Regions from separate parts of the Streptomyces sp. NPDC048370 genome, predicted to be linked through region 1. Evidence: predicted binding sites of a transcription regulator. Region 1 holds the regulator's gene; the other holds the start of a gene.
What was found. The regulator HrcA, encoded in region 1, represses chaperone genes, less so after heat shock. The targets are predictions, from matches to a motif close to TTNGCACTCNGNNNNNCNGAGTGCNAA.
Positions count from the first base shown of each region.

Region 1 (3,649 bases):
GGATCACCGCCCCGCAGAAGCCCGTCGAGACCTCCTCCACCACGAGGTCCACGTCCGCCGGTACCTCCGGCACGGGCGCGGAGCGCTTCCAGGGCGGTGTCATGTCCGGGTTGTAGCTGCGCATTTGCGCGACGTTATGCGACGGAGAAGCGGCGTGCCAGTTCCTCGCGTTGGTGCCGTACGAACGTGGCGTCCACCGTCGCCCCGTGGCCCGGTACGTACACCGCGTCCTCCCCGCCCAGCCGCAGCAGCCGGTCCAGCGCGTCCGGCCAGCGCGAGGTGATCGCGTCCGGGCCCGCCTGCGGCTCCCCCGACTCCTCCACCAGGTCGCCGCAGAAGACGATCTCCCGCCCGCCGGGGATCAGCAGAGCCAGGTCGTGGGCCGTGTGGCCCGGGCCCACGTTCGCCAGCAGCACCTGCCGGCCGCCCAGGTCCAGCGTCCACTCCCCGGAGACCACGTGGTGCGGCGCCACCAGGACGTCCACCGCCTCCGCCGCAGCGAACGCGTCCACCCCTTGCCGTACCGCGTCCACCATCAGCTCGCTCCCCTCCCGGCGCAGCAGCGCGTCCACGCCCACCGCCCCGTACACCTCCGCCCCCGCGAACGCCGCCGTGCCCAGAACATGATCGAAGTGCGGGTGGCTCAGTGCGATGTGCGTCACTCTTCGGCCGCCCGTCAGCGCCTCGATCTGGGTCCGTAGCTCCGTTCCCTCCCGGAGCGTGGAGCCCGTGTCGTACAGCAGTACCGCCTCTTCGCCCACCACCAGGCCCACCGTGGCGTCCCAGATCGGCAGGCGGCGCCTGCCCACCCCGTCCGCGAGCCGCTCCCAGCCGAACTCTTCCCAACCGACGTCCATGCCGCGACGCTATCCGCAACGACGCGACGTCCGGCGACGTCCGGCGCGATGTCCGACCCGACGCACGACGCGACCTCCGACGCGGCCTCCTTGCCAGGAGCGATGCCCGCCGCCGTACACTGGCCGGGGGATTCCTGGCACTCGGGCAGGGCGAGTGCCAAAAGCGGAGCAACCGAAGCAACCGATACGACAGCTGGAGGTGTGCGCGATGCTCAGCGAACGCAGACTCGAGGTGCTGCGCGCCATCGTCCAGGACTATGTCGGGACGGAGGAGCCGGTCGGCTCCAAGGCGCTCACGGAGCGCCACAAGCTCGGCGTCTCGCCCGCCACCGTGCGCAACGACATGGCCGTCCTGGAGGACGAGGGCTACATCGCCCAGCCCCACACCAGCGCCGGACGCATCCCGACCGACAAGGGGTACCGCCTCTTCGTCGACCGGCTCGCCGGCGTCAAGCCGCTGTCGACGCCCGAGCGGCGCGCGATCCACAACTTCCTCGACGGAGCCGTCGACCTCGACGACGTCGTCGGGCGCACGGTCCGGCTGCTCGCGCAGCTGACCCGCCAGGTCGCCGTCGTGCAGTACCCGTCGCTGACCCGCTCGACGGTCCGGCACGTGGAGCTGCTCTCGCTGGCGCCCGCCCGGCTGATGCTCGTGCTCATCACGGACACCGGCCGCGTCGAGCAGCGCGTCATCGACTGCCCCGCGCCGTTCGGCGAGACCTCGCTGGCCGACCTGCGTGCCCGGCTCAACAGCCGGGTCGTCGGCCGCCGTTTCGCGGACGTGCCGCAACTGGTGCAGGATCTCCCGGAGTCCTTCGAGGAGACGGAGGACCGCGGCACGGTCTCGACGGTGCTCGCGACCCTGCTCGAAACGCTGGTGGAAGAGCACGAGGAGCGGCTGATGATCGGCGGTACCGCCAATCTGACCCGCTTCGGCCATGACTTCCCCCTCACGATCAGGCCTGTGCTCGAAGCCCTTGAGGAGCAGGTCGTGCTCCTCAAACTGCTCGGCGAGGCCAAGGACTCGGGCATGACCGTACGGATCGGGCACGAGAACGCCCATGAGGGCCTCACCTCCACGTCCGTCGTCGCGGTCGGCTACGGTTCGGGCGACGAGGCAGTCGCCAAACTCGGCGTGGTCGGACCGACCCGCATGGACTACCCCGGAACGATGGGAGCGGTACGCGCAGTGGCACGTTACGTCGGACAGATCCTGGCGGAGTCGTAAGTGGCCACGGACTACTACGCCGTACTCGGCGTGCGCCGCGACGCGTCCCAGGACGAGATCAAGAAGGCATTCCGGCGGCTCGCGCGCGAGCTGCACCCGGATGTGAATCCCGATCCGAAGACGCAGGAGCGGTTCAAGGAGATCAACGCCGCGTACGAGGTGTTGTCGGACCCGCAGAAGAAGCAGGTCTACGACCTCGGCGGCGACCCGCTGTCCGCTTCCGGCGGCGCCGGTGGCGCGGGCGGCTTCGGCCAGGGCGGCTTCGGGAACTTCTCGGACATCATGGACGCGTTCTTCGGTACGGCGTCGCAGCGCGGGCCGCGCTCGCGCACCCGGCGCGGCCAGGACGCGATGATCCGGCTGGAGATCGACCTCAACGAGGCGGCCTTCGGTACGACGAAGGACATCCAGGTCGACACGGCCGTCGTCTGTACGACGTGTTCCGGTGAGGGCGCGGCGCCCGGCACCTCCGCCCAGACCTGTGACATGTGTCGCGGTCGCGGTGAGGTCTCGCAGGTCACCCGGTCCTTCCTGGGCCAGGTCATGACCTCCCGCCCCTGCCCCCAGTGCCAGGGCTTCGGCACCGTCGTCCCGACCCCGTGCCCCGAGTGCGCGGGCGACGGCCGGGTCCGCTCGCGGCGCACGCTGACCGTGAAGATCCCGGCCGGTGTCGACAACGGCACGCGCATCCAGCTGGCCGGCGAGGGCGAGGTCGGCCCGGGCGGCGGCCCGGCGGGTGACCTGTACGTGGAGATCCACGAGGTCCCCCACGAGGTCTTCCAGCGGCGCGGCGACGACCTGCACTGCACGGTCACCATCCCGATGACGGCGGGCGCGCTCGGCACGAAGGTGCCGCTGCAGACGCTCGACGGGCTCGAGGAGGTCGACATCCGGCCGGGCACCCAGTCCGGCCAGTCGATCCCGCTGCACGGGCGCGGCATCACGCACCTGCGCGGCGGCGGACGCGGCGACCTGATCGTCCACGTCGAGGTGACGACGCCGACGAAGCTCGACCCCGAGCAGGAGCGCCTGATGCGCGAACTGGCCAAGCTGCGTGGCGAGGAGCGGCCGACGGGCCAGTTCCAGCCGGGGCAGCAGGGGCTGTTCTCGCGCTTGAAGGACGCCTTCAACGGGCGGTAGGGCGGCCCCGGGAGGCCCCCGGAGTGCGTAGGCAAGGGCGGTGTCCGCAGCGCGGATGCCGCCCTTCCTTATGGCACGATGCCTGCATGTCCACCGCGCTGAACGATCTCTCCCGATACCCGATCGTGCAGGCTCCCATGGCAGGTGGCGCGTCCGTTCCGCAGCTCGTCGGGGCGGTGTGCGAGGCCGGTGGGCTCGGGTTCCTCGCCGGGGGGTACAAGACCGCCGGCGGGCTGTACCAGGAGATCAAGCAGGTGCGCGGGCTGACCGGGCAGCCCTTCGGCGTCAACCTCTTCATGCCGCCCGGCGGACAGCCCGCCGACCCCGCCGCCGTCGAGGTGTACCGGCACCAGCTCGCCGGGGAGGCCACCTGGTACGAGACGGCCCTCGGCGACCCGGACAGCGGGCGCGACGACGCCTACGA
Region 1 is NZ_JBICYI010000004.1:381,040-384,688, reverse strand. It holds gene ACGFYP_RS12595 (DUF3097 domain-containing protein) at 1-124, opposite strand, end outside; gene ACGFYP_RS12590 (MBL fold metallo-hydrolase) at 135-857, opposite strand; gene hrcA (heat-inducible transcriptional repressor HrcA) at 1,066-2,085, shown strand; gene dnaJ (molecular chaperone DnaJ) at 2,086-3,225, shown strand; gene ACGFYP_RS12575 (nitronate monooxygenase) at 3,312-3,649, shown strand, end outside.

Region 2 (3,649 bases), on a different contig from region 1:
GTGATCATGGATCGCTCCCGCCTTCCGTGGGCCGGTGGCGGCGGCCTTCCGTGGCCCGTGCCGCCCCCACCCCACCAGCATCACCCCGAACGCCCGAGGGCGGCACCCCCAACAGGGAGTGCCGCCCTCGGTCGCGTACAGGTGTACAGCGAGGAACTACCGATCCAGAAGGATCAGAAGTCCATGTCACCGCCCGGCATGCCGCCCGGAGCGGCCGCGCCGGCCTTCTCGGGCTTGTCGGCGATGACGGCCTCGGTGGTCAGGAACAGCGCGGCGATGGAGGCCGCGTTCTGCAGCGCGGAACGCGTCACCTTCGCCGGGTCGATGATGCCCTCGGCGATGAGGTCCACGTACTCGTTGGTCGCGGCGTTCAGGCCGTGGCCGACGGGCAGGTTGCGGACCTTCTCCGCCACGACGCCACCCTCGAGGCCGGCGTTGACGGCGATCTGCTTCAGCGGGGCCTCGAGGGCCAGCTTCACGATCGCGGCACCGGTGGCCTCGTCGCCCGACAGGTCCGCCTCGAGCTTCTCGAAGACGTTGGAGGCCTGGAGCAGGGCCACGCCACCACCGGCGACGATGCCCTCCTCGACGGCCGCCTTCGCGTTGCGAACGGCGTCCTCGATGCGGTGCTTGCGCTCCTTGAGCTCGACCTCGGTCGCGGCACCGGCCTTGATGACCGCAACACCGCCGGCGAGCTTCGCCAGGCGCTCCTGCAGCTTCTCGCGGTCGTAGTCGCTGTCCGAGTTCTCGATCTCGGCGCGGATCTGGTTGACGCGACCGGCGACCTGGTCGCTGTCACCGGCACCGTCGACGATCGTGGTCTCGTCCTTGGTGATGACGACCTTGCGGGCGCGGCCCAGCAGGTCCAGGCCCGCGTTCTCGAGCTTGAGGCCGACCTCCTCGGAGATGACCGTGCCGCCCGTGAGGATGGCGATGTCGTTCAGCATGGCCTTGCGACGGTCGCCGAAGCCCGGGGCCTTGACCGCGACGGACTTGAAGGTGCCGCGGATCTTGTTGACGACCAGGGTCGACAGGGCCTCGCCCTCGACGTCCTCAGCGATGATCAGCAGCGGCTTGCCCGACTGCATGACCTTCTCCAGGAGCGGGAGCAGGTCCTTCACCGAAGAGATCTTGGAGTTGACGATCAGGAGGTACGGGTCGTCCAGGGACGCCTCCATACGCTCCATGTCGGTGGCGAAGTACGCCGAGATGTAGCCCTTGTCGAAGCGCATACCCTCGGTGAGCTCCAGCTCCAGACCGAAGGTCTGGGACTCCTCGACGGTGATGACGCCTTCCTTGCCGACCTTGTCCATCGCCTCGGCGATGAGCTCGCCGATCTGGGTGTCGGCGGCGGAGATGGAGGCCGTGGAAGCGATCTGCTCCTTGGTCTCGACATCCTTCGCCTGCTCCAGCAGGGCGCCGGAGACGGCCTCGACGGCCTTCTCGATGCCGCGCTTGAGGGCCATCGGGTTGGCGCCGGCCGCCACGTTGCGCAGGCCCTCGCGGACGAGCGCCTGGGCGAGGACGGTCGCGGTGGTCGTACCGTCACCGGCGACGTCGTCCGTCTTCTTGGCGACTTCCTTGACCAGCTCGGCGCCGATCTTCTCGTACGGGTCCTCGAGCTCGATCTCCTTGGCGATGGACACACCATCGTTGGTGATCGTGGGGGCGCCCCACTTCTTCTCGAGGACGACGTTACGGCCCTTGGGGCCAAGGGTGACCTTGACGGCGTCGGCGAGCTGGTTCATCCCGCGCTCGAGACCGCGCCGTGCCTCCTCGTCGAACGCGATGATCTTGGCCATGTGAAGTGGTCCTCCCGGACATGGGGTGGATAACGCTCCAGGACCGCGCCGACGCCCGCGACGGACGGCCTGCGTGCCCTGTGGTTCCTTGCCCCACCTGGCCGCGGACCTCGTCTGCCCGATCCTCGTAAGCACTCTCACCTTCAGAGTGCTAACGCCAATGATTAGCACTCGGCCCATGCGAGTGCAAGCGACTCCCACAGATCGAGAGACGACCCCGGCGCACCCGCGCACCCGCCCGCACACGCACGAGGGGTCCGCATCCCGGTCAGGATGCGGACCCCTCGGCGTGAGAACGCGTGAGTGCGTACGTGGTGGCCGATCGCGCCGTGCTCAGACGGCGAGCTTGACCATGTCCGCCTGCGGACCCTTCTGGCCCTGCGAGATCTCGAACTCGACCCGCTGACCCTCTTCGAGGGTGCGGTATCCGTCCATCTGGATCGCGCTGTAGTGGACGAATACATCCGCACCACCGTCGACCGCGATGAAGCCGTAGCCCTTCTCCGCGTTGAACCACTTGACGGTGCCCTGAGCCATGCCTAACTCCCCTATTACTGGCCCTTGCGCGGGACCGCACTTCGCGGACCCGGGTCAGACCCTGCGCCGGAACGCGTCGACCGCGGCTGAATGTATCTGCCCAACTGCCCTCTGCAACAGGTCAATCGGACGAGAATTCTGGGCACGGCGTAAAGGAGAATTCCGGAGAATTGATTGATTTCCGGGGCAAGTCGGGCCCGGCAAAACGCGCAGAAGGTACACATCGTTCGCGCACTTTGGCTGCTTCTTGTCGCGTGCGGACGCATTCTCATATGCGCCTGGCACGGAGCGGCGGAGTGGAGCCGGGGGGACTTCCCCAACTCTACCGCGTTCAACCATGCAGAATTGCCCCCTCCGCTTCTTCGGCGGGAGGGGGCAATTCGGTTACTCCGGGTAAAGCGAGCGGACGGAGACGGGCTCAGCAGCCGCCCGCGACCGCCGGGATGATCGAGACGCCCGCGCCGTCCGGCGTCGCCGTCTCCAGGCCCTGCTCGAAGCGGACGTCGTCGTCGTTCACGTAGACGTTCACGAAGCGGCGCAGCTTGCCCTGGTCGTCCAGGACGCGGGCGGCGATGCCCGCGTGGTTCTTCTCCAGGTCGGAGATGACCTCGGACAGGGTCGCGCCCTCCGCCGGAACCTCGGCCTGGCCGCCCGTGTAGGTACGGAGGATGGTGGGGATACGGACCTTGACGCTCATGTGGTGCTGCCTTCCGTGACGAGGGTGGTCAGTGGGCCAGGCCGGCGTCGCGGAACGCGTCCAGGCTCGGCTTGATGGTGGCGGTCGCCTGAGAGGTGTCGGCGACGGCGTCCAGGGTCTTGAGCCCGTCGCCCGTGTTGAGCACGACGGTGGTCAGGCTCGGGTCGATGAGGCCGGCCTCGATCAGCTTCTTCGTGACGCCGACCGTCACCCCGCCCGCCGTCTCGGCGAAGATGCCCTCGGTCCTGGCCAGGACCTTGATCGCCTCGACGACCTGCTCGTCGTTCACGTCCTCCACCGCGCCGCCCGTGCGGCGCGCGATGTCGAGGACGTACGGGCCGTCGGCCGGGTTGCCGATGGCGAGCGACTTGGCGATGGTGTTCGGCTTCTGGGGCCGTACGACGTCGTGACCGGCCTTGAAGGCCACCGACACCGGCGAGCAGCCCTCGGCCTGGGCGCCGAAGATCTTGTACGGCTTGTCCTCGACCAGGCCCAGCTTGATGAGCTCCTGCAGACCCTTGTCGATCTTGGTGAGCTGCGAGCCGGAGGCGATCGGGATCACCAGCTGGTCGGGCAGGACCCAGCCCAGCTGCTCGCAGATCTCGTACGCGAG
Region 2 is NZ_JBICYI010000006.1:152,854-156,502, reverse strand. It holds gene ACGFYP_RS15765 (SRPBCC family protein) at 1-8, opposite strand, end outside; gene groL (chaperonin GroEL) at 174-1,802, opposite strand; gene ACGFYP_RS15755 (cold-shock protein) at 2,136-2,339, opposite strand; gene ACGFYP_RS15750 (MoaD/ThiS family protein) at 2,758-3,036, opposite strand; gene thrC (threonine synthase) at 3,065-3,649, opposite strand, start outside.
Region 2: the regulator HrcA is predicted to act here: its motif matches at 1,967-1,993, upstream of groL (chaperonin GroEL).